3 regions of the Enterobacter sp. RHBSTW-00175 genome follow, and region 1 is predicted to be linked to each of the others. Evidence: predicted binding sites of a transcription regulator. Region 1 holds the regulator's gene; each other region holds the start of a gene.
What was found. The regulator PurR, encoded in region 1, represses purine synthesis genes. The targets are predictions, from matches to a motif close to CANGCAAACGTTTGCNTG.
Positions count from the first base shown of each region.

Region 2: raiA (ribosome-associated translation inhibitor RaiA) is a predicted target of PurR. The motif match lies at 4,965-4,982, and genes of this name have one in related genera.
Region 3: HV107_RS18245 (amino acid aminotransferase) is a predicted target of PurR. The motif match lies at 8,954-8,971, and genes of this name have one in related genera.

Region 1 covers NZ_CP055930.1:4,449,710-4,460,030, forward strand. Annotated here, with positions in the region: gene mdtK (MdtK family multidrug efflux MATE transporter) at 1-1,160, opposite strand, end outside; gene HV107_RS21540 (riboflavin synthase subunit alpha) at 1,385-2,023, shown strand; gene cfa (cyclopropane fatty acyl phospholipid synthase) at 2,577-3,725, opposite strand; gene punC (purine nucleoside transporter PunC) at 4,027-5,226, opposite strand; gene punR (DNA-binding transcriptional activator PunR) at 5,341-6,252, shown strand; gene purR (HTH-type transcriptional repressor PurR) at 6,269-7,294, opposite strand; gene HV107_RS21565 (YnhF family membrane protein) at 7,592-7,681, shown strand; gene HV107_RS21570 (MFS transporter) at 7,847-9,013, shown strand; gene sodB (superoxide dismutase [Fe]) at 9,050-9,631, opposite strand; gene HV107_RS21580 (C40 family peptidase) at 9,754-10,321, opposite strand, start outside.
Region 2 covers NZ_CP055930.1:763,643-773,963, forward strand. Annotated here, with positions in the region: gene clpB (ATP-dependent chaperone ClpB) at 1-2,103, opposite strand, end outside; gene yfiH (purine nucleoside phosphorylase YfiH) at 2,233-2,964, opposite strand; gene rluD (23S rRNA pseudouridine(1911/1915/1917) synthase RluD) at 2,961-3,941, opposite strand; gene bamD (outer membrane protein assembly factor BamD) at 4,073-4,810, shown strand; gene raiA (ribosome-associated translation inhibitor RaiA) at 5,080-5,421, shown strand; Phe leader region at 5,525-5,650, shown strand; gene pheL (pheA operon leader peptide PheL) at 5,526-5,573, shown strand; gene pheA (bifunctional chorismate mutase/prephenate dehydratase) at 5,681-6,841, shown strand; gene HV107_RS03620 (SMP-30/gluconolactonase/LRE family protein) at 6,838-7,710, opposite strand; gene tyrA (bifunctional chorismate mutase/prephenate dehydrogenase) at 7,770-8,891, opposite strand; gene aroF (3-deoxy-7-phosphoheptulonate synthase AroF) at 8,902-9,972, opposite strand; gene HV107_RS03635 (DUF2799 domain-containing protein) at 10,187-10,321, shown strand, end outside.
Region 3 covers NZ_CP055930.1:3,844,256-3,854,576, forward strand. Annotated here, with positions in the region: gene mukB (chromosome partition protein MukB) at 1-4,220, shown strand, start outside; gene ldtD (L,D-transpeptidase) at 4,401-6,224, shown strand; gene HV107_RS18235 (YcbK family protein) at 6,401-6,952, shown strand; gene HV107_RS18240 (MBL fold metallo-hydrolase) at 6,973-7,620, shown strand; gene HV107_RS18245 (amino acid aminotransferase) at 7,700-8,890, opposite strand; gene HV107_RS18250 (porin) at 9,075-10,163, opposite strand.

The sequences.
Region 1 (10,321 bases):
ATAGAACGCGTATCTTTATACCCACGCAGGATCCCGCTGCCGATAACCTGAATCGAATCTGAAATCTGGTATACCGCCGCCAGCAGCATCAGGTGCGATGCCAGGAGAACCACTTCCGGGTTGTCGTTATAGAGCAGGGCAATCTGCTCACGCAGTGTGACGGTAAACAGTGCGGTACACACTGCCATACAAACGCCCACGCCTAACCCGGTACGCGCCGCCGTTTGCGCATCAATGGTTGAACCTTGCCCCAGACGGAAACCGACACGAATGGTGACCGCCGCAGCCAGTGACAACGGCATGACGAACATTAGCGAACTAAAGTTCAGCGCTATCTGGTGCCCGGCCACATTTATGATGCCCAGCGGAGACACCAGCAGCGCAACCACCGCGAACAGCGTCACTTCAAAGAACAGCGCCAGCGCAATCGGCAGACCGAGCTGCACAAGACGGGTCAGGATAGCCATATCAGGCTTACTGAAAGGCTCATCGTTACGGATATCACGCATTGAGCGCGCGCGTTTGACATAGGTCATCATGCTAAAGAACATGACCCAGAACACCGCCGCAGTCGCCACACCACAACCGACGCCACCCAGTTCAGGCATCCCGAAGTGCCCGTAAATAAAGATGTAGTTCACCGGAATATTCACCAGCAGGCCGATGAAACCCATCACCATGCCGGGCTTGGTTTTTGCCAGCCCTTCGCACTGGTTACGCGCCACCTGGAAGAAGAGATATCCCGGCGTGCCCCACAGTAATGCGCGCAGATAGCCCACGGCCTTATCCGCGAGGGCAGGGTCGATATTATGCATGGATCGGATAATGTGGCCTGCGTTCCAGAGCACGGCCATAATCAGCACAGAAACTGAACCCGCCAGCCAGAATCCCTGACGCACCTGGTGTGCGATACGCTCGCGACGCCCGGAGCCGTTCAACTGCGCGATAATCGGGGTCAGGGCCAGCAACAGACCATGGCCAAAGAGAATGGCCGGCAGCCAGATAGAGGTTCCGATTGCAACGGCGGCCATATCGGTGGCGCTATAGCCACCTGCCATCACCGTATCCACAAATCCCATTGCGGTTTGGGCAACCTGCGCGATGATCACTGGTATAGCCAGTGCCAACAACTGACGCGCTTCATTCATGTACTTCTGCACGTGAACACCTTTGTATTGTAGTTATTTGAGAGACTAAAAAAGCCGCCGTTACTGGCAGCAAGAAGAAAATGCAGGGGGATGGCAGCTATTGTAGCGGGCTTTAACTAATTATCTAGTGAAAAAATAGCCAGAAAATGCGCTCCACTGGCAACCTGTTTTTCCAACTGTTATTGTGGTGGGATTAAACGGTGTCAGTACCGTCCGAAGAAACAGGAGTTGTAAGCATGTTTACTGGTATTGTTCAGGGCACGGCTAAACTGGTGTCCATTGATGAGAAACCCAATTTCCGCACCCATGTTGTCGAGCTGCCAGAATATATGCTCGATGGCCTGGAAACCGGGGCGTCGGTTGCGCATAACGGCTGCTGCCTGACGGTCACTGAAATAAACGGCAACCACATCAGCTTTGATTTAATGAAAGAAACGCTGCGCATCACTAATCTGGGTGAACTGGTGGTTGGCGATAGCGTCAACGTCGAGCGTGCGGCGAAGTTCAGCGATGAGATCGGCGGGCATTTGATGTCTGGCCATATCATGACGACAGCTGAAGTTGCGAAAATCCTGACCTCTGAAAATAACCGCCAAATCTGGTTTAAAGTGCAGGATACGACATTAATGAAATACATCCTGTACAAAGGATATATTGGCATTGATGGTATTAGCCTGACGGTAGGCGAAGTGACGCCAACGCGTTTTTGCGTGCATTTAATTCCTGAAACATTACAGCGCACCACGCTGGGCGCTAAAAAACTGGGGCATCGCGTGAATATTGAAATAGATCCGCAAACGCAGGCGGTTGTGGATACCGTTGAGCGCGTGCTGGCGGCAAAAGAAGCCGCAGTAATAAAATCAGAAGAAGAATAAAAAATAACCCCGGCTATCCGTAATGCTTGTCAGTTAAGCTCGGTGCAGGGTTCCGTTCACCTTAATACCCGCAGAAAATAATTCGTTCAGAACACGTGAACGGGATAAGGGGGCCACCGCGGCCCCCTTATCAATCCCCGCGGCCCGCAAAGAAATCGGTGCTTCGCACTGCGCTCACCTCCCGACCGTTTGCCTGCGGTCGGCTCGACTCGACATCCTGTCTCATTTCGCCTCTGGCCGCCATCCCTGGCGTCCAGCCCTTGTCATCCGGCCTCCGGTTCGCCGATTTCTGCGGGACTCAACATCCGTGCCACTTTCAGGCCGCAGAGAAGGTTGAGGGAGCGTGAGTCCGGCTGAAAATCGCCGAAGCGGCGATTTTCTTTGCCGGGAGCCGGGATTGCTAAGGGGGCGGCGACCCCCTTAGCACGTTCACCACAGCGGATTAGGCAGGTAGCAGGAGAGTCTGAGTGAACGGAACGATGCCACTAAAATAACAGAGTGGCTTAATATCGCTTAACTGACTGGTATAACCCCGGCTATCCGGGGTTATTTTTTAGCGGGCGACCCGCAAACCATGTTCAACACCATGACTGAAAACCACCTGCCATAGCTGTATATCACGCGCCCTGAATGCACCCGCGCAGGCGTTCAGGTAATATATGAACATCCGTTTGAATCGTTCGGAATAGTTGTCGGCAATCTCTGGCCAGGCATCGAGAAAACGCGACTGCCATGCCATCAACGTGGTGTCGTAATCTGCGCCAAAGTTATGCCAGTCCTCCACAATAAAGTGGGGTTCGCTGGCGTTCGCTATCTGGCGAACCGACGGTAAACAGCCATTCGGAAAGATGTATTTATTGATCCATGGATCAACACTATGGTCGGTCTTTTTCGAACCAATGGTGTGAAGCAGGAAGATGCCATCCGGTTTCAGATTACGGTCTGCTACCGAAAAATAGGTTCTGTAGTTTTTAGGCCCAACGTGCTCGAACATCCCGACAGAGACAATGCGGTCGAACTGATCGTGTAGCTCGCGGTAATCCTGGAGCAGAATATTGACGTCCAGGTCGTGACACCGCTCCTGCGCCATTTTCTGCTGTTCTGCAGAGATGGTCACACCTACCACGCTGACACCGTAGTTTTTCGCCATATAGTATGCAAGACCACCCCAGCCGCAGCCGATATCCAGCACGCGCATCCCCGGCTGTAACTGCAATTTCTCGCAGATCAGACGCAGTTTCGCCTGCTGGGCCTCTTCAAGCGTCGAGGCCTCTTTCCAGTAGGCACAAGAGTATTGCATGTAGGGATCAAGCATCCGGCTAAAGAGGTCATTACCCAGATCGTAATGCTCTTTACCCACGATCCATGCCCGTTTTTTGCTTTGCAGGTTGAACAAGCGGGCAGCAGCGACACGCAGGGTATCCTTCACATTACGGGGAAGCTGACTCTCCAGCCCGGCGCGTAAAACGCTTGAGAAAAAGATATCCAGCCGCTCGCATTCCCACCAGCCATCCATATAACTTTCACCCAGTCCTAACGATCCCTCCTGCAATACACGCTTGAAAAAATCGGGATGTTTGATTTGGGGATCGGATGGGGAAGGCCCGTTGATAGTGATGCCTGCACGACCCAATAGTTCAGTGACGATCCGGGACCAGTTGTCGTCCGGAACGCTGACTTCTTCTATACACGATGAACTCATAGCTTCTCCATCACCTTGCTGTGATCAGAACCTTCAAACAGCGTAGACGCTTTTTTTGGTTTGTGAGAAATCTCACGGTATTACGCCCCGTGAGGCTAGTATCCGACGTAGAACAGAGGAAGGGAGATAACCCTTGCCGAAAGGCCTTCCATGGTAAAACGGGAGCACTCCGGCTCCCGTTAACACTTAATATTTATCGTATTTAATCGAACCAAATTTAGTATAGGCCTCAAAATTTGGTGATTCAATAGAAAATTCTTAGCAACCTAATCACTGAAATGTAACATAATTGCTGGTGCGATTATGCGTGCGATGTTTCAGCCTGGGCTGCCGTATTATCCTCACGGTGTGCCGATGACTGCATCTGATAGCCGATGCCAGCAAGTGCAACGGTAACCAGCATCACGCTGGTGGTGGTGAGCAGTGGTGTTGCAATCAGTGCCGATACCACCAGGCTTGCCAGGAAGCACAGCCCCAGTTGCAGTGTGTTCTGCAAGGCTGCCGCACGGCCCGTTGCCTGTGGGAACGGCCGTAAAGCCTGCGCCACCACAATCGGGTAAATGGCACCGTTAGCAATTGCCATCACACAGAATGGAATCAGGATTTCCGCCAGACCAGCACCCGGAATAAAGCCGACGGCCCAGGTACCAATAACGCTTAAAGCGTACAGCGCCAGCAGCCAGGGTAACATCTGCTGCCCCTGCCATTTTTGCAGCGCCGCACGGCAACCGTAACCGCCCACCAGGAAGGCGATAGTCTGTGGAACATAGCTCAGGCCGATGGCCGCCGGGCTGTACCCCATATCGTGCAGAATAAAGGGTGAGCCGGTCAGCCATGCAAAGAAGCTGGCTGAACAGGCGGCGTAGATAAGCACGTTGCCGCGGTACGCTTTGGTGCGCAGCAAAGAGGTAAAGGTAATTGGCTTCGCTTCCGGATGTGTCTCTTTTTTATGCGCAGGTTTCAGGGCGAATGCGGGCAGCATCAGCACCAGAGTGATGGCAAACAGGGTGGCGAAAATCGCCTGCCAGTCGAAATGCGCCAGGATCCAACTGCCCAGCAGTGGTGCAAGCGCGGGAGAGAGGCCTACCAGCGGCATAATAGTGGCAAAAATTCGATTGGTCCGTGAAGCCGGATAGTAATCCGTCACCAGCGCCTGCCAGGTGACCGCTGCGGCACAAACGCCGACGGCCTGAACAAAACGCAGCACCAGTAACCAGGTCGCATCGCGTACCCACAACATCCCAAGACAGCCTACGGCAAAAATTGCCAGACCCAGTAACAGCACTGGTTTACGACCAAAACGGTCGGAGAGCGGCCCCCACAGCAGTTGTGCAAAGGCAAAACCGGCGAGGAACAAACTCAGGCTGGCGCTAATGGCCGCGGCAGGCGTTTGCAAATCTTCCTGCATTGCAGCGAATGCGGGTAAGTACATATCGGTAGCTAAAAAGCCCAGCACGCTTAAGCCGCCGAGCCAGACTAGAAAACCTTTCCTGGGTTGCATTGTTTTATTCTCCTTAAGGAGGCAGGGTACGTTGGCGCAGAGTGTAGGGAGTGCAAAGCGGCTTGTGAAACGCTAATATTTGGCGGGTGCATTCAAATTTTTTGCAGGCAGAAAATGTGGTCAGATTATTCTCTTGAAGTTGTGGATGCTGTCGCCCGTAACGGCAGCTTCAGCGGAGCCGCGCAGGAACTACACCGCGTCCCCTCGGCCATTAGCTACACGGTGCGTCAGCTTGAGGAGTGGCTGGCCGTTCCGCTGTTTGAACGCCGCCATCGCGACGTGGAGTTAACGCCTGCCGGGGCGTGGTTTTTGAAAGAAGGGCGTTCTGTTATCAAAAAAATGCAGATCACTCGTGAACAGTGTCAGCAGATTGCTAATGGCTGGCGAGGTCATCTTTCTATTGCGGTGGATAACATCGTAAAACCCGAACGTACCCGGCAGATGATTGTCGATTTTTATCGCCACTTCTCCGATGTCGAGCTGCGGGTATCGCAGGAAGTCTTTAACGGTGTCTGGGATGCGCTGGCAGATGGCAGGGCAGAGATGGCGATCGGCGCAACACAGGCCATACCCGTTGGGGGACGTTACGCATTTCGCGATATGGGAATGTTAAGCTGGAAATGCGTGGTGGCAAGCGATCACCCGCTGGCGGCAATGGCAGGGCCGTTAAGCGATGATACCCTGCGTAACTGGCCATCGCTGGTACTGGAAGATACGTCACGCTCGTTACCCAAGCGTGTGACCTGGCTTCTGGATAACCAGCGACGGGTGATTGCGCCCGACTGGGAATCCTCCGCGACCTGCCTTTCTGCCGGGTTGTGTGTGGCAATGGTGCCGGTCCATTTTGCCAGACCACGAATCGATGCCGGGGAGTGGGTTGCCCTTGAGCTTGAAAACCCATTCCCGGACGCGGCCTGTTGTCTGACCTGGCAGCAAAGTGACGTATCGCCCGCGATGGCCTGGCTGCTGGATTACCTGGGGGACAGTGAAACGCTGAACAGGGAGTGGTTACGGGAGCCAGATTAACTGGCTCCGTACACGATTAACGGCGGTAGTCGCGGAAAGGACCGTCCGCCACGGAGCGACGTTCGATAAGACGCGGGTGGACTTCAATTGACTGCGACTCTTCACGTTTGTTAACGATCCTGTCCATCAGCATGTTGAAGGCTGTTTCACCCAGAGAATCTTTCGGTTGATGAATAGTGGTCAGCGCCGGGGTGAAGAAACGCGCGTTGCGCACGTTGTCATACCCGATCACAGAAATATCCTGCGGTACGCGCAGACCCAGCTCATCGGCAGCACAAAGCGCACCCATCGCCATAATATCGCCACCGCAGAAGACAGCAGTCGGACGATGCGGCTGGGAGACTATTTGCTGCATTGCGCGGTAACCGGATTCAGGCTCAAAGTCACCCTGAACAATCCAGTTTTCTGGAACGGTGATCAGTGCTTCTTCCATGGCTTTCATAAATCCGGCCAGGCGGCCTGCACCGGTGTTGCGCTCCAGTGGACCTGGAATCACGCCAATCTCGCGGTGACCCCGTTCTACCAGATAACGACCGGCCATGTAACCGCCTTCAAAGGCGTTATCGATTACTGAGTCAGTAAAATCGGCGTGCGCTTCACCCCAGTCCATCACCACCATTGGGATGTGACGGTACTCTTCCAGCATGGAGAGCACAGAATCCGGGTATTCGGAACACATGACCAGCAGGCCATCCACGCGTTTTTGCGCCATCATTGACAGATAAGCGCGCTGTTTCTCATGGTTGTTCCATGCGTTACCCAGGATCAGGGTATAGCCTTTCTGGAAGCAGTTTTTCTCGACCGCCTCGATTATCTCTGCGAAATATGCAGCTTCGCTGCTGGTGGCCAGCAAACCAATGGATTTGGTGTGATTAACTTTAAGGCTACGTGCGACCGCGCTTGGCGAATAGTGCAGTTCTTTGATCGCCGCCCAGACGGCATTACGCGTCTCTTCCGCTACAAAACGGGTTTTGTTAATTACATGTGATACGGTTGTAGTGGAAACGTTTGCGCGTTTTGCCACGTCTTTAATTGTTGCCATTAAATGTCACTCCAGACCATATCCTAAGCTCCTGAAAAACTTGAAGGTAAACGTTTGCCTTCTCTCACCCTTATCACGCAATCTGGAATTGCGACACGCCGGGAAAACGACACAGGACGTCAGGAGGGGGTCAATGGCCGGTACGCTAATAAATTTAGCGTGGAATTTTGTCCTATCTTGATGAAAAGGGGAAGAGCAAAAGTGGATATCAGTTTAAATCCAAGAAGATTTTTGACGTAAACTGTGTAAAAATGAGCAAGCTCACTTTTCGTAAGGTGATTAAAAGGAGAAAAATTGATGAGTACCGATCTTAAGTTTTCGCTGACGACCACCGTTATCGTGCTGGCACTGATTGTTGCAGCTGGTCTGACGGCTGTATTGCACTGATTTACGCGGGGGGAGAGTTCTCTCCCTCCACATTCCTCGCTGATTGTTACTTCTCCGGCAATAATCTTTTGCCAAATTGTTAACTTCTCATTTTTTGTGATTGGTGTCATGCTTTTTGCTTCTTTGTTCTGTGTCGCGGTACGACACGGCATCCGGAGTTGACTCATGAAAATCAATTATCCTCTGCTGGCCCTGGCGATTGGCGCTTTTGGGATTGGCACCACCGAATTTTCCCCGATGGGGTTATTGCCTGTTATCGCCCGGGGTGTAGACGTCTCTATCCCGGCGGCCGGTATGCTGATTAGCGCCTACGCGATTGGCGTGATGGTAGGGGCACCGTTAATGACGTTGCTGCTTTCACACCGTGCGCGCCGTAATGCGCTGATTTTCCTGATGGCTATTTTTACCCTGGGGAATGTGCTTTCCGCGCTTTCACCGGATTACACCACGCTGATGTTGTCACGTATCCTGACCAGCCTTAACCACGGTGCCTTCTTCGGACTGGGCTCGGTGGTTGCAGCAAGCGTTGTACCTAAACATAAGCAGGCCAGCGCCGTGGCAACCATGTTTATGGGTCTGACCATTGCCAACATCGGCGGTGTACCTGCGGCCACGTGGCTGGGTGAAGCGATCGGCTGGCGTATGTCGTTCCTGGCAACCGCTGCACTGGGCGTGATTGCTATGGTCGCACTGTTCTTCTCGTTGCCAAAAGGCAGCGCAGGCGAACGCCCTGATGTACGCAAAGAGCTGTCCGTGCTGGTTCGTCCTCAGGTATTGTCTGCACTGCTGACCACCGTGCTGGGGGCTGGGGCGATGTTCACGCTCTATACCTATATTTCGCCCGTGCTGCACGACATTACTCATGCCACGCCGGTCTTTATTACCGCGATGCTGGTGCTGATTGGCGTAGGGTTCTCTATCGGTAACTACCTGGGCGGTAAGCTGGCAGACCGTTCCGTGAGTGGCACGCTGAAAGGCTTCTTAACGCTGCTGATTGTCATCATGGTGGCCATTCCGTGGCTGGCGCGTAACGAAATTGGCGCAGCCATTGCGATGGTGGTATGGGGTGCGGCGACCTTTGCCGTGGTTCCGCCGTTGCAGATGCGGGTAATGCGTGTGGCGCATGAAGCGCCAGGACTCTCTTCATCCGTGAATATTGGTGCGTTTAACCTGGGTAATGCACTGGGCGCTGCGGCCGGCGGTGCGGTGATTTCGGGTGGCCTGGGGTACAGCTTTGTGCCGGTAATGGGGGCGATTATTGCGGCTCTGGGGTTACTGCTGGTACTGATGTCGGGTCGTAAACAGCCAGAAACGGCCTGCGCGGCTGAATAATCATAACGCAGAAGGGCGAACCCTTCTGCGTGTCTCTTACGCTGCGAGGTTCTTCGCAACAAATTCCCAGTTAACCAGCGCCCAGAAATGCTCCAGGTAGTTCGGGCGTGCGTTACGGTAATCGATGTAGTAAGCATGTTCCCACACATCGACGGTCATCAGCGGGGTTGCGCTGGTGGTCAGCGGTGTACCCGCGTTGGATGTTGATACGATAGCCAGTTTGCCATCGGCTTCTTTCACAAGCCAGGTCCAGCCAGATCCAAAGTTTTTAATTGCTGCGTCAGTGAATTTCGCTTTGAAATCAGCAAAGCTGCCGAACGAGGTATTGATGGCTGCGGCCAGTTCACTGGTGGGTTCTCCGCCTGCATTAGGTGCCAGGCAGTGCCAGTAAAACGTGTGGTTCCAGACCTGAGCGGCGTTGTTAAACACGCCACCTTCTGAGCTACGCACGATCTCTTCCAGCGTTTTGCCTTCAAAGTCAGTGCCTTTGATCAGGTTGTTCAGGTTGGTGACATACGTCTGGTGATGTTTGCCGTAGTGATATTCCAGGGTTTCCACGGAAATGTGTGGAGCCAGGGCGTCTTTTGCATACGGTAGTGCAGGTAATTCGAACGACATTGCTTCTCTCCTTATTATTTTTTACGTTGCCAATAACCATAAAGACAACAGGGATAGAGTAGCAAATTGAAAGGGTATGCAAAAGAGGAACTTACCCCGCCGCAGACGCGGCAGGGCAAGGATTAACGGATGGTTTTCGGGGTCATCACACGGCGTGCACCAACGTAGTGGCGTACCCAGTAATCTTCGCTCAGAGAGGTGATTTGAATGTCCTGGCCGCTACGTGGCGACTGGATGAATTTCCCGTTGCCAACGTAAACACCCACGTGGTCGGCCATGCCGCGACCCTGAGTGCGGAAGAAGACCAGATCGCCGCTTTCCAGTTCACCACGATCGACCGGTGAAGCATCGCGCAGGTGATACATTTCGTTCGCAGTACGCGGAATACGGAATTTCACCAGATCTTTGTAGGCGTAGTACACCAGACCGCTGCAATCGAAACCGGTACGGGGTGAGGTTCCGCCCCAGCGATAAGGCTTGCCAATTTGTCCCATCAGCTTGTTCATCGCGGTTTTTTGCGCTTTCTGGACGCGTACCTTATGGACTTCCGCTACTTTCGTGACTTTGACGCACTTCGCTTTGTGACCTTTGCGGGCAGTGCATTTTTCGGTAACGAGATTAGCGGCAGTTTGCTGGGCTTTGCGCGAAGTGGTGTGAGTGGTTTTAGCTTTGCTGGAGGCAGTACGTTTA
Region 2 (10,321 bases), 1.7 Mb from region 1:
ATCGGTGAGTCGTCCATCATCCAGAACCTGCAACAGAATGTTGAACACATCCGGGTGCGCTTTCTCCACTTCATCCAGAAGAATGACGGAGTAAGGACGGCGGCGTACCGCTTCAGTCAGATAGCCACCTTCTTCGTAGCCAACGTATCCCGGAGGTGCACCCACCAGACGTGAAACCGAGTGTTTTTCCATAAACTCAGACATATCGATACGGATCATCGCGTCATCGCTATCAAACATAAAGTTTGCCAGCGCTTTGCAGAGTTCTGTTTTACCCACCCCCGTTGGCCCCAGGAACAGGAATGAACCAATCGGACGATTTGGGTCAGACAAGCCCGCACGGCTACGGCGAATTGCATTCGATACAGCCTCAACGGCTTCATCCTGGCCGATAACCCGGTGGTGTAAGTCCTGCTCCATCCGCAGCAGTTTTTCACGTTCACTTTCCATCATGCGAGCGACCGGGATACCCGTCCAGCGCGCCAGCACTTCAGCGATTTCCGCATCGGTCACTTTGTTACGCAGCAGACGCATGGTTTTGCCTTCTGTCTGCGTTGCAGCTTCCAGCTGTTTTTCCAGCTCTGGAATTTTACCGTACTGAAGTTCAGACATCCGCCCCAGGTCACCTACCCGGCGAGCCTGTTCAATGGCAATTTTTGCCTGCTCCAGTTCTGCCTTAATCGTCTGGGTACCCGAAAGCGACGCTTTCTCCGCTTTCCACTCTTCTTCTAACTCAGAATACTGGCGCTCTTTGTCATCCAGTTCCTCGTTAAGCATATCCAGGCGTTTCTTACTGGCTTCATCAGACTCTTTCTTCAGCGCCTGCTGTTCCAGCTTGAGCTGAATGATTCGGCGGTCGAGTCTGTCCAGCTCTTCGGGTTTTGAGTCAATCTGCATACGAATACTCGACGCAGCTTCATCAATAAGGTCGATAGCTTTATCCGGCAGCTGGCGATCGGAGATATAACGGTGCGAAAGCGTCGCCGCTGCAACAATGGCCGGGTCGGTGATCTGCACATGGTGGTGCAACTCATAACGCTCTTTCAGGCCACGTAAAATCGCAATGGTGTCTTCGACCGTTGGCTCAGCAACGAATACTTTCTGGAAACGACGCTCAAGCGCAGCATCTTTTTCAATATACTGACGATACTCATCAAGCGTTGTCGCACCGACACAGTGAAGTTCACCACGCGCCAGCGCCGGTTTCAGCATGTTCCCGGCATCCATTGCGCCATCCGCTTTACCGGCACCGACCATAGTGTGCAATTCGTCGATAAACAGAATGACGTTGCCTTCCTGTTTTGCCAGGTCGTTAAGCACGCCTTTCAGACGTTCTTCGAATTCACCGCGGTATTTCGCCCCGGCTACCAACGCACCCATATCCAGAGCCAGCACACGGCGACCTTTCAGGCCTTCCGGTACTTCTCCATTAACAATACGTTGCGCCAGCCCTTCAACGATGGCGGTTTTACCGACACCCGGCTCACCAATCAAAACGGGATTGTTTTTGGTACGACGTTGCAGCACCTGGATGGTACGGCGAATTTCTTCATCACGGCCAATTACCGGGTCAAGCTTGCCCTGCTCGGCACGCTCGGTCAGATCGACCGTAAATTTTTTCAAAGCCTGACGTTGGTCTTCGGCTCCTTGATCGTTCACGCTTTCACCTCCGCGCATTTTTTCAATCGCCTGAGTCACGTTGGCGGTTGTTGCTCCGGCAGTTTTCAGCAGGTCGGTCAAAGTACCGCGTGATTCAAGCACCGCCAGAACAAACAGTTCCGACGATATAAAGTTGTCGCCACGTTTTTGCGCCAGTTTGTCGCAAAGATTCAGTACACGTACCAGATCCTGGGACGGCTGAACATCACCGCCAGTCCCTTCTACCTGCGGCAACCGGCTCAGTGCCTGATCGATAGCCGTGCGCAACTGGCCAGCATTAATACCGGCGGACGTTAATAATGGACGTACCGATCCCCCTTCCTGATTCAGCAAGGCGCTCATTAGATGAAGAGGTTCGATAAATTGGTTGTCGTGCCCCAGTGCGAGGGACTGGGCATCGGCGAGTGCTAGCTGGAATTTATTAGTAAGACGATCCAGACGCATAACTCCTCCCATAACAGGTCAAATTTGCTACTGGAGATTAAATGAGGTCATCCCTCAATTATTCAAGGTTAATGACCTGAATTATGTGAAAAGAAAACGGCACGTACCGGATCGTCTTGATTCTTTAGGTTATATCAGCCAAATAAAACTTGCCATACGACCCGTCGTCTTGTCACGACGATAAGAGAAAAAATCACCCTTTTCGGTGAACGTACAGCGATCGCCACCGAAGATTTGCGTAATGCCCGCGCGATTCAGACGCTGACGCGCAAGCTGATAAATATCGGCCAGATACTTTTCACCCACCGGCTGAAACGCGGTGACGGCTTGCGAGTCTTTATCCATAAAGGCTTCGCGTACCTCGGGCCCAACTTCAAATGCACGAGGACCAATTGCCGGGCCAAGCCAGGCAATAATGTTGGCAGGGTCATCGGCAAAGCAGGCGACCGTCTCCTCCAGAACCCCTTCGCACAAGCCACGCCATCCCGCGTGCGCGGCCGCGACTTCAGTTCCAGCATGGTTACAGAAGAGAACCGGCAGGCAATCGGCGGTCATAACGGCACAAACTGTCCCGGGAGTATTACTGTAAGAGGCGTCGGCGCGTTTAGAAACATAGGGTTCACCCGTCAGTTTCAGTACGTCCTTGCCATGCACCTGCTCGAGCCAGACGGGTTTTGACGGTAAGTCACCGGCCGCAAACATACGCTTGCGGTTTTCCTCAACGTGTTCCAGAACATCACCGCAATGCGCGCCGAGATTTAATGACTCCCACGCGCCCTGGCTTACCCCGCCGATGCGGGTCGAACTACAGGCGGCCACGCCCTCAGGAAGTGGCCACTCCGGGACAATCAGTTTGGTCATAACCAGGCCACCTGGTCCTTATGCTCTTCAAAATCAGCACGTAATGCTTCGATAAGCTCCACCATATCCTGTGGGATAGGCGCGTGCCATTCCATCTGAATGCCGGTGATCGGATGGTAAAGACGCAGCATTGTTGCGTGCAGTGCCTGGCGGTCAAACTTGCGCAGGACGCTGATGAACTCATCAGATGCGCCTTTAGGTGGGCGCGGACGACCACCGTAAACCTGGTCACCCACCAGCGGATGAGTGATGTGTGCCATATGGACACGAATCTGGTGTGTACGACCCGTTTCAAGGCGCAGACGCAGACGCGTATGGATACGGAAATGCTCCATAATGCGGTAGTGCGTTACCGCCGGTTTCCCCATTGGGTGCACCGACATATGCGTGCGTTTGGTTGGGTGGCGGCTGATAGGTTCTTCTACCGTGCCCCCCGAGGTCATATGACCAATCGCGACAGCTTCATATTCACGGGTAATTTCACGCAGCTGCAACGATTCCACCAGACGTGTCTGTGCAGGAATGGTTTTCGCCACCACCATCAGACCTGTGGTGTCTTTATCCAGACGGTGAACAATACCGGCGCGCGGAACGTCCGCAATTGGCGGGTAATAATGGAGGAGCGCGTTTAATACTGTACCATCAGGATTACCGGCACCTGGATGAACAACCAGATCGCGCGGCTTGTTGATAACCAGAATGTCATCATCTTCGTAGACGATGTCCAGTGGGATATCCTGCGGTTCAAAACGCACTTCTTCTTCAATTTCAGCATTGATGGCGACAGCTTCCCCACCTAACACTTTCTCTTTTGGTTTGTCCCAGACTTTGCCGTTTACCATCACGCGTTGGTCAAGGATCCATTCTTTTATACGTGAACGCGAATAATCAGGGAACAATTCGGCCAAAGCCTGATCTAAGCGTTGACCGAGCTGATTTTCGGAGACTGTTGCGGTGAGTTCTACTCGTTGTGCCATAAACTGCTTCTTCGTTTAACGTTGGGTTTTACGGCTTTGCCGTTTAATATAGTGTGCTATTGTAGCTGGTCTTAATCGGGAGCAGGAACAGAGTTTCTCCCGGACAAACATTTGAGGAAAGTCAAAACGTCATGACGCGCATGAAATATCTGGTGGCAGCGGCCACGTTGAGCCTGGCTTTGGTGGGCTGCTCCGGTTCAAATGAACAGGTCCCTGACAATCCGCCGAATGAAATCTATGCGACTGCACAACAAAAGTTGCAGGACGGTAACTGGAAACAGGCGATAACGCAACTGGAAGCGTTGGATAATCGCTATCCATTTGGTCCGTATTCACAGCAGGTACAGTTAGATCTCATCTACGCATACTATAAAAATGCCGATCTGCCGCTGGCTCAGGCAACCATCGATCGTTTCATGCGTCTGAACCCGACTCATCCTAACATCGACTATGTGATGTACATGCGCGGCCTCACCAACATGGCGCTGGACGACAGTGCTCTGCAAGGTTTCTTTGGTGTTGATCGTTCCGACCGCGATCCTCAACATGCGCGTGACGCCTTTAACGACTTCTCCAAGCTGGTGCGCAGCTATCCAAACAGCCAGTATATTACCGATGCCACTAAACGTCTGGTTTTCCTGAAAGACCGTCTGGCTAAGTATGAATACTCCGTTGCCGAATACTACACTCGCCGTGGCGCATGGGTTGCCGTGGTTAACCGTGTAGAAGGAATGCTGCGCGATTACCCAGATACGCAAGCCACGCGTGATGGCCTGAAGCTGATGGAAAATGCATACCGTCAAATGCAGATGAACGCGCAGGCTGAAAAGGTCGCGAAAATCATCGCCGCGAACAGCAGCAATACCTGATATTCCGCTCAAAGCAAAACGGCAGCCCAATGGCTGCCGTTTTTTTATTCGTTTCTGTCGCAAGCTGAAGCGGTTTAGCTACAACACATCCTATCAACTATGGCCTCAATTTCTGACTTCGACAAGGTAAAAATCGCCTCTTCCTGTCCTGCCTCACAAAAAAGATTCCCTGACAAAAACCGACAAAATAACGTGATCTAAATCACACATTTTGACATTAGGACAGGTATGCTGGAATCACCAAGACGGAAAGACAAGAGGTAAAATTTATGACAATGAACATTACCAGTAAACAAATGGAAATTACTCCGGCAATTCGCCAGCACGTCGCAGACCGTCTCGCCAAACTGGATAAATGGCAAACTCATTTGATTAATCCACATATCATCCTGTCCAAGGAGCCACAGGGTTTCATCGCTGACGCAACTATCAATACTCCAAACGGCCATCTGGTCGCCAGCGCTAAACACGAGGATATGTACACCGCAATTAACGATTTGATCAACAAGCTGGAACGGCAGCTCAATAAAGTGCAACACAAAGGCGAAGCCCGTCGCGCCACAACATCGGTGAAAGACGCCAGCCTCGCGGAAGAAGTTGAAGAAGAGTAATCCTTTAAATTGAGTGTACCGCCAACGCGCCTTCGGGCGCGTTTTTTATTGACAGGGTGAAAACAGTGCAGGTACTTTAACGGTATCAACCACAGGATGACTCAATGAAACTAACGCCGTTTTTCTTCGCATTCTTTTTTACCTTCCCCTGAATGGGAGGCGTTTCGTCGTGTGATAAAGAATGCGAAGACGAACAACAAGGCCTCCCAAACCGGGGGGCCTTTTTTATTGATAACGATAAAATGAGACAGGCAACACTATGACACCGGAAAACCCGTTACTGGATCTGCGAGTAAAAATCAGCGCGCTGGATGAAAAATTACTGGCACTGCTGGCAGAACGCCGCTTACTCGCTGTCGAAGTGGGCAAAGCCAAGCTGGACTCCCATCGCCCCGTACGTGATATCGACCGTGAGCGTGACCTGCTGGAGCGTCTGATTCAGCTTGGAAAAGCGCACCACCTTGATGCCCATTACATCACCCGTCTGTTCCAGCTTATCATCGAAGATTCCGTTCTGACCCAACAAGCGCTGTTACAGCAGCATCTGAACAAAACTAATCCGCACTCTGCCCGTATCGCGTTTCTGGGTCCGAAAGGTTCGTATTCACACCTGGCGGCACGTCAGTATGCAGCCCGCCATTTCGAAGAGTTTATCGAAAGTGGATGCGCGAAGTTTGCCGACATTTTCAATCAGGTTGAAACCGGCCAGGCCGATTACGCCGTGGTCCCGATTGAAAATACCAGCTCCGGCGCCATCAATGATGTCTACGACCTGCTGCAACACACCAGCCTGTCGCTGGTTGGCGAGCTGACTATTCCAATTGACCACTGTGTTCTGGTCTCAGGCTCCACTGACCTGAGCAAAATCGACACGGTGTACAGCCATCCGCAGCCGTTCCAGCAATGCAGCCAGTTCCTGAACCGCTATCCGAACTGGAAGATTGAGTACACCGAAAGTACCTCTGCGGCGATGGAAAAAGTCGCGCAGGCAAACTCCCCGACCGTAGCCGCACTGGGTAGCGAAGCGGGTGGCGCACTGTACGGATTGCAGGTGCTGGAACGTAACCTCGCTAACCAGACGCAAAACATTACGCGTTTTGTGGTGCTGGCGCGCAAAGCCATTAATGTGTCCGATCAGGTCCCGGCAAAAACCACGCTGTTGATGGCCACCGGCCAGCAGGCTGGTGCGCTGGTTGAAGCCCTGCTGGTGCTGCGTAATCACAATCTGATTATGACCAAACTGGAATCGCGCCCGATCCACGGCAACCCGTGGGAAGAGATGTTCTATCTTGATGTTCAGGCCAATCTGGAATCTGCATCCATGCAGAAAGCCCTGCGTGAGCTGGGTGAAATCACCCGCTCAATGAAAGTGCTCGGTTGCTATCCGAGCGAAAACGTTGTTCCGGTCGACCCGGCTTAACGTTCGATAAAGCGGCTTTTCTTCATCCCTGCCACGCTGACAGGCAGGGTGAAGATGGCCCCGGAAAGCGGATATTTCGCTGTTTCAGCAGCGTCCATATTTTCCCGGGTCGTCGTGATAAACAACGTCTTCATATCGTCACCGCCAAAGCAGACCATCGTCGGGCAACGAACCGGAAGCCGGTATTCCTCGAGCTGTTCACCCTTTGGTGAAAATCTGGCGATGCGCCAGCCATCAAACAACGCGCTCCAGTAACAGCCTTCCACGTCCATCGCGGCACCGTCAGGTATCCCCTCGCCTTCCTTAAACCGCCGGAAAACATCTCGTTTGCCAGGCTCCCCCTGTTCATCCAGCGGTGTGCGATAGATAACGCCATTCGGCGTGTCAGAGGTAAACATCCATTGCTGGTCATTACTGAATGCCAGGCCGTTATGCCCGTGGATATCGCACTGAAGTACCTTCGGGGTCAGGTCGTTGTCGATACGCATCAGCATTGCGCCGTTATAGTCCCCAGGCCCCCAAAACGTCCCCGCATAGAAGCGACCACGGTGATCGGTGCCACCATCATTAAATCGTGCCAGCTGCGGGTTCGAGGGGTTGTCGCACACCTTGCGCTGAGGCAGCCCGTGCTTATCGGTCAACCAGATGGCATTTCGCATCGCGACAATAAAACCGCCACGTTCCCGCAGGGCAAAACATCCAACCTCTTCATGAAATGACAGGACAGTGTGCTCAGCCGTTGGCAGATGGTAACGATGGATCTCCCCTTCCAGAATATCAGCCCAGTAGAGTGCATTTTCATCTTCGCTCCACGTCGGGCATTCCGGTAAGTGCCCGGTGTAGTTCAATAACAGCTGCGGTTCCGTCATGTCATTTCCCCAAAAGAAAAAAGCCAGCAATGCTGGCTTTTAGTATATACATCATCACATTACTGGCGACTGTCATTTGCCTGGCGCAACAGGGTGCGGCTTTCGCTCTGGAAACGCTGCGCATAATCGCCAAACCAGTGTTCAACCTTACGGAAGCTGTCGATAAATGCTTGTTTATCGCCATGCTCCAGCAAGGTGATGGCCTCGCCAAAGCGCTGGTAGTAGCGTTTAATCAGCGTCAGGTTGTTCTCTGACGACATAATAATGTCAGCATAAAGCTGCGGATCCTGCGCAAACAGACGCCCTACCATGGCCAGCTCCAGGCGATAGATTGGCGAAGAAAGCGCCAGCAACTGCTCAAGCTGCACGTTTTCTTCCGCCAGATGCAGGCCATAAGCAAAGGTTGCAAAGTGGCGCAGCGCCTGGATGAACGCCATGTTCTGATCGTGCTCAACCGCGCTAATGCGGTGCAAACGCGCACCCCATACCTGAATCTGTTCCAGGAACCACTGATAAGCTTCCGGCTGACGGCCATCACAATAGACCACCACCTGTTTGGCAAGGCTACCGCTATCCGGGCCAAACATCGGATGCAGACCCAGCACCGGGCCAGTGTGAGCGGCCAGCATCGCCTGCAACGGACCGTTTTTCACCGACGCCAAATCCACCAGAATACAATCCTCCGGCAGCGGAGGTAGTTTCTCGATAATCTGTTCCGTCACGTGAATTGGCACGCTAACGATCACCATGCCCGCATCTTTTATCAGTTCTGGCGCGCGAGCCCAGTCCTCTTTTTCCAGAATACGAACCTGATAGCCAGAAAGCGTCAGCATTTTTTCAAACAGACGCCCCATCTGGCCCGCACCGCCCACAATCACAACCGGTCGCAGCGACGGGTAAAGGGTTTTAAAGCCTTTGTCGTTTTCGCTGGAATAGGATTCACGCATCACCCGACGCAGTACATCTTCAATTAAGTCTGGAGAAACCCCCAGCGCCTGCGCCTCTTTGCGGCGGGACGCAAGCATGGAAGCTTCACGCTCTGGTACATAAATCGGCAGGCCATATTTACTCTTAACCTCGCCCACTTCGGCAACCAGAGACATACGGCGCGCCAGCAGGTCCAGCAACGCCTTATCCACTTCATCAATTTGATCGCGCAATGCGGTCAATTCAGCAACCATAACTACCCTCTTATGCCAGACGCGTCGCCAGCTGGCCGTTCAAATCTTTGTGGATCTCACGCAGCAGTGCATCCGTAGCTTCCCAGCTGATACAGGCATCGGTTACAGACACCCCGTGCTTCATTGCGCTACGCGGTTGTTCAGATGACTGATTGCCTTCATGAATGTTGCTTTCAATCATCAGGCCGATAATAGAACGATTGCCATCTTTGATTTGCGCGACAACAGATTCAGCAACTGCAGGCTGACGACGGTAATCTTTGTTCGAGTTACCATGACTGCAATCTACCATCAGAGCCGGACGCAGTCCCGCCTGTTCCATCTCTTTTTCACACTGAGCGACATCTGCCGGGCTGTAGTTTGGCGCTTTACCGCCGCGCAGGATCACATGGCCATCCGGGTTACCCTGCGTTTGCAGCAGACAAACTTGCCCCGCCTGGTTGATGCCAACAAAGCGGTGTGGCATTGCCGCAGCACGCATTGCGTTAATCGCAGTTGCCAGGCTGCCGTCAGTCCCGTTTTTGAAACCAACAGGCATGGACAGACCAGACGCCATCTCGCGGTGGGTTTGCGACTCAGTGGTACGCGCACCGATAGCAGACCAGCTAAACAGGTCACCCAGGTATTGCGGGCTATTCGGATCCAGCGCTTCGGTTGCCAAAGGCAGCCCCATGCTGACCAGCTCAACCAGCAGGCGACGCGCAATCTTCAGGCCTGCTTCCACATCAAACGAGCCATCCATGTGCGGATCGTTAATCAACCCTTTCCAGCCAACAGTGGTACGTGGCTTTTCAAAATAGACGCGCATCACCAGATAGAGGCTATCGCTGACCTCCTCCGCTAATGTTTTAAATCGACGGGCATATTCAATGGCGGTTTCAGGATCGTGAATGGAACATGGACCACATACCACCAGCAGACGCGGATCGCGCCCGGCGATGATGTCAGAAATGGTCTGGCGAGAGTGCTCAATTTGCTCCTCTTGCGCAATGCTCAGCGGGAATTCCGCTTTCAGTTGATCCGGGGTAATTAAAATCTGTTCGTCAGTGATATGTACGTTGTTCAGCGCGTCTTTTTGCATGATTGCGATCCTGTAAAGCTCGTTTGCGATAGTTGTTTTCCTCTAAGAGGTGGGACAACGATACCACAACAAGTAAAGATTTCAATCCAAAATACGTACACATTACTTTACAACAACCAATTTATTGCAAAAATCAGCCGATAAAATCGTAAACTAAAAATTACACCCTACTTATCTTATGCCAGGCTATGCTGAAGGAAAAAGGAGAATGTCTATGCGTTCAATCGCGTTAGCGCTACTGGTCCTTTCTTTATCAGGCTGCCAGATCAATCCCTACACCTTCCAGCCCGACTGGACAAGTCCTGACTGGTTTGGCGCGGGAAAAGAAGACGCCATGAACGGCGTACCG
Region 3 (10,321 bases), 610 kb from region 1:
TGCACGGTAAGTTGAAAGCTGGTGTCTGTTATTCCGTGCTGGACGTCATTAACTCCCGACACCAGCGTGTCGTTGTGGGTGTGCGTTTACAGCAGGTCGCCGGGCGCGACCGTAAAGTGGATATCAAACCTTTTGCGATCCAGGGGCTGCCAACGTCTGTGCAGCCGACCGCGCTGCTGACGGAAACACTGAACGAACGCCAGGCTCGCGTGCTGACGCTGCAAGAGCTAAAAGATAAGCTCGAAACTATCGAAGGCGTGCAGTTCAAGCAGTTCAACTCCATTACCGATTACCACTCGCTAATGTTCGACCTGGGCGTGGTGGCTCGTCGTCTGCGCACTGCGTCTGACCGTAGTAAATATTACCGTCTGATCGAAGCCTCGCTGTACGGCGGTATTTCCAGCGCCATTACCCGCTCCCTGCGCGACTACCTGTTGCCGGAAAACAGCGGCGTGCGTAAAGCCTTCCAGGATATGGAAGCGGCCTTGCGTGAAAACCGCATGACGCTGGAAGCCATTCGCGTTACTCAGTCCGATCGTGACCTGTTTAAACATCTGATCAGCGAAGCCACCAACTACGTGGCCGCAGATTACATGCGTCATGCTAACGAGCGGCGCGTGCATCTCGACCAGGCGCTTGAGTATCGTCGCGAACTGTTCACTTCCCGCAAACAGCTGGTGGCAGAGCAGTACAAACACGTTGAAATGGCGCGTGAGCTGGGCGAGCACAATGGTGCGGAAGGGGACCTGGAGGCCGATTATCAGGCAGCCAGCGATCACCTGAACCTGGTGCAGACTGCGCTGCGTCAGCAGGAAAAAATCGAGCGCTACGAAGCGGATCTCGATGAGCTGCAAATCCGTCTCGAAGAGCAAAATGAAGTGGTGGCCGAAGCCGCCGACATGCAGGAAGAAAACGAAGCCCGCGCCGAAGCTGCTGAACTGGAAGTGGATGAGCTGAAAAGCCAACTTGCCGATTACCAGCAGGCGCTGGATGTTCAGCAGACACGTGCAATTCAGTACACCCAGGCATTGCAGGCGTTACAACGTGCGAAAGAGCTGTGCCATCTGCCAGACTTAACGCCGGACAGCGCTGACGAATGGCTGGATACCTTCCAGGCGAAAGAGCAGGAAGCGACCGAAAAACTGCTGTCTCTCGATCAGAAAATGAGTGTGGCTCAGACGGCGCATAGCCAGTTTGAGCAGGCGTATCAACTGGTTGTGGCAATTAACGGCCCGCTGGCGCGTAACGAAGCCTGGGACGTTGCCCGCGAATTGCTGCGCGACGGCGTGAATCAACGCCATCTGGCTGAGCAGGTTCAGCCGCTACGGATGCGTCTGAACGAACTGGAACAACGCCTGCGCGAACAACAGGAAGCCGAGCGTCTGCTGGCCGATTTCTGCAAGCGTCAGGGCAAAAATTACGATATTGACTCTCTCGAGACGCTGCATCAGGAGCTGGAAGCACGTATTGCCGCGCTTTCCGACACCGTATCCAGCGCGAGCGAACAGCGCATGACGCTGCGCCAGGAGATGGAACAACTTCAGTCCCGCTCACAGACGCTGTTGCAGCGTGCACCAGTCTGGCTTGCGGCGCAAAGTAGCCTGAGTCAGCTTAGCGAGCAGTGCGGTGAAGAGTTTGCCTCCGGTCAGGAAGTCACCGAATATCTGCAACAACTGCTGGAGCGCGAGCGCGAGGCGATTGTTGAGCGTGATGAAGTCGGCGCACGCAAGCGTGATGTTGACGACGAAATCGAACGTTTAAGTCAGCCGGGTGGTGCGGAAGATGCACGCCTGAATACCCTGGCAGAGCGTTTTGGCGGCGTGTTGTTGTCTGAGATTTACGACGATGTGGGTCTGGATGACGCGCCTTACTTCTCCGCGCTGTATGGCCCGTCACGTAATGCGATTGTTGTCCCGGATCTGTCGCTGATTGCCGATCAGCTCGCCGGCCTGGAAGATTGCCCGGAAGATCTCTATCTGATCGAAGGGGATCCGCAGTCGTTCGATGACAGCGTGTTCAGCGTTGATGAGCTGGAAAAAGCGGTAGTGGTGAAAATCGCTGACCGCCAGTGGCGTTATTCCCGCTTCCCTGAACTGCCATTGTTTGGCCGCGCAGCGCGTGAAAACCGCATCGAAAGCCTGCACGCCGAGCGTGAAACGCTTTCTGAACGTTTTGCAACCCTGTCGTTTGACGTACAGAAAACGCAGCGTCTGCACCAGGCGTTCAGCCGCTTTATCGGTAGCCATTTGGCCGTTGCTTTTGACGCTGACCCGGAAGCCGAAATTCGCAAGCTCAGCACGCGTCGTGGCGAGCTGGAGCGTGCCATTGGCAATCATGAAAGTGATAACCAGCAGAGTCGTGCACAATTTGAGCAGGCGAAAGAGGGCGTTGCCGCGCTGAACCGCATTCTGCCGCGCCTGAACCTGCTGGCAGACGACACCCTTGCTGACCGTGTGGATGAAATTCAGGAACGCCTGGACGAAGCACAGGAAGCTGCGCGCTTTGTGCAGCAGCATGGAAACCAGCTGGCGAAGCTGGAGCCTGTCGTCTCGGTATTGCAGAGCGACCCTGAACAGTTTGAACAGTTAAAAGAAGATTACGCCTGGTCTCAGCAGGTGCAACGCGAAGCGCGTCAGCAGGCATTTGCGCTGACCGAAGTCGTTCAGCGTCGTGCTCACTTTGGCTACTCCGATTCAGCAGAAATGCTGAGCGGCAACAGCGATCTTAACGAGAAACTGCGCCAGCGTCTTGAACACGCCGAAGCAGAGCGTACCCGCGCGCGTGAGGCGTTGCGTAGCCACGCCGCGCAGCTCAGCCAGTACAGCCAGGTCATGGCCTCGCTGAAAAGCTCGTTCGACACCAAGAAAGAGCTGTTAAACGACCTGCATAAAGAGCTCCAGGATATTGGCGTGCGTGCTGACAGCGGCGCCGAAGAGCGCGCGCGCATTCGCCGTGACGAGCTGCATGGCCAGCTCAGCAACAACCGCGCGCGTCGTAATCAGCTGGAAAAAGCATTGACCTTCTGCGAAGCCGAGATGGATAACCTGACCCGTCGTCTGCGTAAGCTGGAGCGTGATTACTTTGAGATGCGTGAACAGGTGGTGACTGCGAAGGCGGGCTGGTGCGCGGTGATGCGTATGGTGAAAGACAATAACGTTGAACGTCGTCTGCACCGTCGTGAGCTGGCTTATCTTTCTGCTGACGAACTGCGCTCTATGTCGGATAAGGCATTGGGTGCCCTGCGTCTGGCGGTGGCGGATAACGAACACCTGCGCGATGTGCTGCGTATGTCGGAAGATCCAAAACGCCCTGAGCGTAAAATTCAGTTCTTTGTTGCGGTTTACCAGCATCTGCGCGAGCGTATCCGTCAGGATATCATCCGTACTGACGATCCGGTTGAAGCCATTGAACAGATGGAAATCGAGCTGGGCCGTTTGACGGAAGAGCTGACTTCACGTGAGCAGAAGCTGGCGATCAGTTCCCGCAGTGTGGCGAACATTATTCGTAAGACTATCCAGCGCGAGCAGAACCGTATTCGTCAGCTGAACCAGGGGCTGCAAAGCGTATCCTTTGGCCAGGTGAACAGCGTGCGCCTGAACGTGAACGTACGTGAAGCCCACTCCACGCTGCTGGATGTATTGTCTGAACAGCACGAGCAGCATCAGGATCTGTTCAACAGCAACCGCCTGACCTTCTCAGAAGCACTGGCGAAGCTGTATCAGCGCCTGAATCCGCAGATCGATATGGGTCAACGTACCCCGCAAACCATCGGTGAAGAGCTGCTGGATTACCGTAACTACCTGGAAATGGAAGTTGAGGTTAACCGTGGTTCAGACGGCTGGTTGCGTGCGGAATCTGGCGCACTCTCTACCGGTGAAGCTATCGGTACAGGTATGTCGATTCTGGTGATGGTTGTTCAGAGCTGGGAGGATGAAGCGCGTCGTCTGCGCGGCAAAGATATCTCTCCATGTCGTCTGCTGTTCCTTGATGAAGCCGCGCGTCTTGATGCCCGTTCTATTGCCACGCTGTTTGAGCTTTGCGATCGTCTGGATATGCAGCTCATCATTGCAGCACCTGAGAACATCAGCCCGGAAAAAGGCACAACCTATAAGCTGGTGCGTAAAGTGTTCCAGAACAGCGAACACGTACACGTGGTCGGGTTGCGTGGTTTTGCGCCACAGCCGCCGGAGTCGTTGCCAGGAACGGCTGACGCGTCATAACGCGTTTTGTTACAAAGGGCGGCGCAGAAGCGCCGCTTTTTTTATTCACTTAACTTGTGCTTACGGCTGCGTTATCTTTAAACTTCTTTACATAAGGTAAGGCAACACTGTTTTAGCCTTCCTATAATGAAGAAAAGCCCCAACGTGATGGGCATGTCGTAAGAAAACAGGGGGCAAGGGATGTTGCTAAAGAAAATTCGTGGTCGTCAGCTGTCTGCACTGAGTTTGTGCCTGGCAGTGATGTTTGCTCCACTGTTTAGCGCTCAGGCTGATGAGCCTGAAATTGTGCCGACTGACAGCTCTGCAACGACAGGCGTGCAGCCAACGTCGTTGTCTCAGCCGCTGGAGCAATCTCCGGCGACGGCGATCATGGCCGGTATTAAGCCGCTGCCAGAAGGCATAAACATTGAATCACTCCAGCAACAGCTTCTGACGGGGCTGCCTTCTGGTTACCAACCTGCGTATCTCAACCAACTGACGCTTCTCTATGCTGCACGCGATATGAAGCCCATGTGGGACAATCGCGATGCGGTTCGTGCTTTCCAGCAACAGCTGGCAGAGGTTGCTATCGCCGGTTTCCAGCCACAATTTACCGCCTGGGTTGAACTGCTGACCGATCCGTCTGTGACCGGCCAGGCGCGTGACATCGTGCTGTCAGACGCCATGATGGGCTACCTCCAGTTTGTCGCCGGAATTCCGGTCAATGGTAATCGCTGGCTCTACAGCGACAAGCCTTACAAGTTGGCAACCCCCGCTTTATCGGTGATTAACCAGTGGCAATTGTCGCTGGATAACGGCAATTTGCCGGGCTTTATTGCAAGCCTGGCTCCGGCACATCCACAGTATGCCCCTATGCATCAGTCGTTGCTTACGCTGGTGTCTGATACCCGTCCGTGGCCGCAGCTACGTGGCGCAGGCTCATTGCGGCCGGGGCAGTGGAGCAGTGATGTGCCAGCCTTGCGCGAAATTCTTCGACGTTCCGGTATTCTGGAGGGCGGGCCAAAAATCGCTTTACCCGGAGATGACCCACAGAGCGTAGTCGTAAGCCCGTCCGCACCTGCAAAAGTGAAAAACGTGCAGGTCATCAGTGATAAACCGGCTGCCTACGACCGCGAGCTGGTGGCTGCCGTTAAGCAATTCCAGGCCGCACAAGGGCTGGGTGCAGACGGTGTTATTGGGCAATCAACGCGCGACTGGCTGAATGTCACCCCGGCACAGCGAGCAGGCGTGCTGGCGCTGAATATCCAGCGTCTGCGCTTGCTGCCAGGCACATTATCGACTGGCATTATGGTGAATATTCCGGCGTACTCGCTGGTCTATTACCAGAACGGCAGCGAAGTGCTGGCTTCCCGCGTGATTGTGGGTCGCCCGGACCGTAAAACGCCAATGATGAGCAGCGCCCTGAATAACGTCGTGGTTAACCCGCCGTGGAATGTACCGCCAACGCTTGCCCGTAAGGATATCCTGCCCAAATTGTGGAATGACCCAGGCTATCTGGAACGTCATGGTTATACCGTAATGCGCGGCTGGAACAGCAAAGAGGCGATTGACCCTTACATGGTTGACTGGTCAACCATTACGGCGTCTAACCTGCCGTTCCGTTTCCAGCAGGCACCTGGCGCGCATAATTCGCTTGGGCGTTACAAATTCAACATGCCAAGTTCGGAAGCGATTTATCTGCACGACACGCCAAACCACAACCTGTTCCAGAAAGATACCCGCGCGCTCAGCTCTGGTTGCGTTCGCGTCAATAAAGCCTCTGAACTTGCGAATATGCTGTTGCAGGATGCGGGCTGGAACGATACGCGGATATCCGATGCGCTGAAACAAGGAGATACACGCTACGTTAATATTCGACACAATATTCCGGTTAATCTTTACTATCTGACCGCGTTTGTTGGCGAAGATGGGCGTACCCAGTATCGTACAGATATTTACAATTACGATCTCACTGCGCGATCGGGCGCACAAATTTTGCCAAAAGCTGAACAATTAATCAGGTAAATGAAGTAGTTCGGGAAAATTGATTGTCGTAAGTTATGGTGAATGCGTGGCAATATGGCTGTAAGCCGCGTGTTTACTGGGGTTGGGCGCCTTGACGTAGGTTGTTTTGCCAGTTAAGGTGCCCTTCGTGCGCTAAGCATATATACGATAAACATTGACCTGTAGACCTGATTATCATGGACAAATTTGACGCTAATCGCCGCAAACTGCTGGCGTTAGGTGGTGTTGCGCTTGGCGCAGCGGCCATCTTGCCTACGCCAGCATTTGCCACCCTCTCGACACCTCGTCCGCGTATTTTAACGCTCAACAATCTGCATACTGGTGAGTCGCTTAAAGCGGAATTTTTCGATGGCAGAGGCTATATTCAGGATGAATTAGCAAAACTAAACCATTTTTTCCGTGATTTCCGCGCGAATAAAATAAAAGCCATCGATCCTGGATTATTTGATCAGCTTTTCCGCCTCCAGGGCCTGCTCGGAACCAGCAAGCCTGTGCAACTCGTTTCCGGTTATCGCTCTCTTGATACCAACAATGAATTGCGCGCCCGTAGCCGTGGGGTAGCCAAAAAAAGCTATCACACTAAAGGACAGGCGATGGATTTTCATATTGAAGGCGTTTCGTTAGCCAATATTCGCAAAGCTGCGTTATCTATGCGTGCAGGTGGTGTAGGATATTACCCCAGCAGCAACTTTGTGCATATTGATACCGGGCCCGTTCGGCACTGGTAATAACGAAATACAGGAGCAGTATGAACTATCGTATTATTCCGGTTACCGCGTTCTCCCAGAACTGTTCATTAATCTGGTGTGAGCAAACCAAACTGGCCGCGCTTGTCGATCCCGGTGGTGACGCCGAGAAAATCAAGCAAGAAGTCGCAGCGTCGGGTGTGACGCTGATGCAGATTTTGCTGACCCATGGTCATCTTGATCATGTGGGGGCTGCGGCGGAGCTGGCGCAACACTACGGTGTGCCGGTGATTGGCCCGGAAAAAGAAGATGAGTTCTGGCTGCAAGGGTTACCTGCCCAAAGCCGCATGTTTGGCCTTGATGAGTGTCAACCTCTGACACCCGACGCTTACCTGAACGAAGGGGAGAGCGTTACCGTAGGGAATGTGACTTTACAGGTGTTGCATTGTCCTGGGCATACGCCAGGTCATATCGTCTTCTTTGATGATAAATCGCGTTTGCTGATTTCCGGTGATGTGATTTTCAAAGGTGGCGTAGGACGCAGCGACTTCCCGCGCGGTGACCACGGTCAGTTGATTCAGTCGATTAAACAGAAATTATTGCCGCTGGGCGATGATGTGACGTTTATTCCTGGACATGGCCCGATGTCGACGCTGGGTTACGAGCGTATACACAACCCGTTCCTCCAGGATGAAATGCCTGTCTGGTAAGCCAGATTAAATAAAAAAAGCCTGCATGATGCAGGCTTTTTTATTGGTCGGGTGCGTGAAAACATCACCCGACGGATTGTTACAGCACAGCGACAATCGCTTCGCACAGCGGCGCCATGTTGTCTGGTGTCATGCCGGCAACGTTAACACGGCCTGAAGCCACCGCGTAAACGCCAAACTCTTCACGCAGACGCAGAACCTGTTCTTTGGTCAGGCCGCTGAAAGAGAACATGCCGTTCTGTTTGATAATAAAGCTGAAGTCGCGGTCAGCGCCTTTCTCAGCCAGGGTGTTCACAAACAGCAGACGCATACGCTGGATGCGCTGGCGCATATCGTTCAGCTCTTGTTCCCAGATTGCACGCAGGGCGTCGTTGCTCAGGATGGTCGCGACCACCGATGCACCGTGCGCTGGTGGGTTAGAGTAGTTAGCGCGGATCACAGACTTCATCTGGCTGAATGCGCGATCAACAGTTTGCTCATCAGCGGCAACCAGCGTACATGCACCTACACGCTCGTTGTACAGGCCGAAGTTCTTGGAGTAGGAGCTTGCAACAATCAATTCCTGATGCACAGCAGCGAAGGCACGCAGGCCTTCAGCATCTTCTTCCAGACCACGGGCAAAGCCCTGGTATGCGAAGTCGAACAGCGGCAGCCAACCTTTTTCAACGGACAGTTTAGCCAGTTGTTCCCACTGTTCCAGCGTAGGATCGATACCCGTTGGGTTATGGCAGCAGCCGTGGAACAGCACCACGTCTCCAGCTTGTGCTTCGCTCAGGCTGGCCAGCAGGCCATCGAAGTCGAGAGCGTGTTTTGCTGCGTCGTAGTAAGCGTATTCACACACTTCCAGACCCGCAGAGTTAAACACGCTTTTGTGGTTCGGCCAGCTTGGATTGCTAACCCACACACGTTTAACAGAGGTATTTTTTGCCAGGAAATCCGCCGCAACACGCAGCGCGCCAGTACCGCCAGGGGTCTGCGCAGTGCGGGCACGCTTATCGGTCACGATCGCGTTGCCTTTTCCGAACAGCAGTTCCTGAGTGCAACGACCAAATTCAGGGATACCATCAATACCGAGGTAGTTTTTGGTGGTTTCGTTTTCCAGCAGATACTGCTCAGCTTTTTTAACGCTGGTCAGTACCGGAGTCTTGCCGGTTTCATCTTTATATACACCAATACCCAGGTTGATTTTGCCAGGGCGGTCATCGGCACGAAACAGATCGGCCAGGCCCAGAATTGGGTCGGCAGGAGCGGCGGTAATGTTCTCAAACATGACGAAGTTCCATTGTGATTACAGGAGTGAAATCCGCTATCAGGTTAACGGTAGATTTTCAAAATGCCAACCGTTTGCGACAAAAAGCGTGCGGCTTTTCAAAAGTCGCCATTATTTACTATCAGACATAAAAAAACAGGGCCGAAGCCCTGTTTCTTAAGCATAGAACAAAGTGGTGTACTGATTAGAACTGGTAGGTCACAGCCATTGCAACCTGGTCGTCTTTACCGTTCACGATACCAACGTTACGAGAGTAAGAGGTGTCGTCGATCAGGTTCAGCTGGTAGTCAACATAAACGTTGAAGTTTTTGTTGAAGTAGTAAGTTGCACCCAGTTCAACAAATTTCTGCAGGTCAGCATCGCCGCCATTGAAGGTGCCACGCTGAGACAGGTTTTTACCTTTAGACTGAACGTAAGACACGGAAGGACGCAGACCGAAGTCGAACTGGTACTGAGCGATCACTTCGAAGTTCTGAGTTTTGTTCGCGAATGAACCGTCAGCTTCACGAGTCATGTTGCGGGTTTCAGCATAGGTGGTTGCCAGGTAGATGTTGTTAGCATCGTATTTAGCACCAACAGCCCATGCTTCAGCTTTGTCGCCTTTGCCGTCAGCAGTCTGAAGGTTGGTACGGTCAGAGTTGCTGTATGCACCGATCAGACCGAAGCCTTCACCGAATTCGTAACCAACAGAGGTACCGAAGCCGTCACCGTTAGCGGTTTTAACGTCAGTACGGTCGTTTTTACCCTGATACTGCAGGCCCAGGCTCAGACCATCAACCAGACCGAAGAAGTCAGTGTTGCGGTAGGTCAGAACGCCAGTAGTACGGCCAGTCATGAAGTTATCAGAGTAGTTAGCCCAGGTCATACCGGAGAAAGAAGGTGCCATATCGGTCAGACCTTCTACATCGTATACGATACCGTAGTTACGGCCGTAGTCGATAGAACCAGCATCACCGGCTTTCAGGCCAGCGAACGCCAGACGGGTACGCTGAGTCTGGTTGCTTTCTGCCTGGCTTGCCAGAGCACGGTATTCCCACTGACCGTAACCAGTCAGTTGGTCATTGATTTGAGTTTCGCCTTTGAAACCGATCTGTGCATAGGTGTTGTCGCTGCTGTCGGTGTTGTCACCAGAGGTAACGAAGTCATGCTCACCAACAACTTTCCCGTACAGATCCAGTTTGTTGCCGTTTTTGTTATAGATTTCTGCAGCGTTAGCTGCACCGGCTACCAGCAGAGCAGGGATAACCACTGCCAGGATATTGCGCTTCATCATTATTTATTACCCTCATTGGTTTTTTTATGACACTCGCCACTGCCGTCAATAAATTCTGTCAATAAATATTTCCGGAACTATTGATGAGAGTTTGGTGTCTTTATGTATCTGACAGGCATCTTTCCATTCATAGAACCGTTTCGCTAGCCTGAAAATGC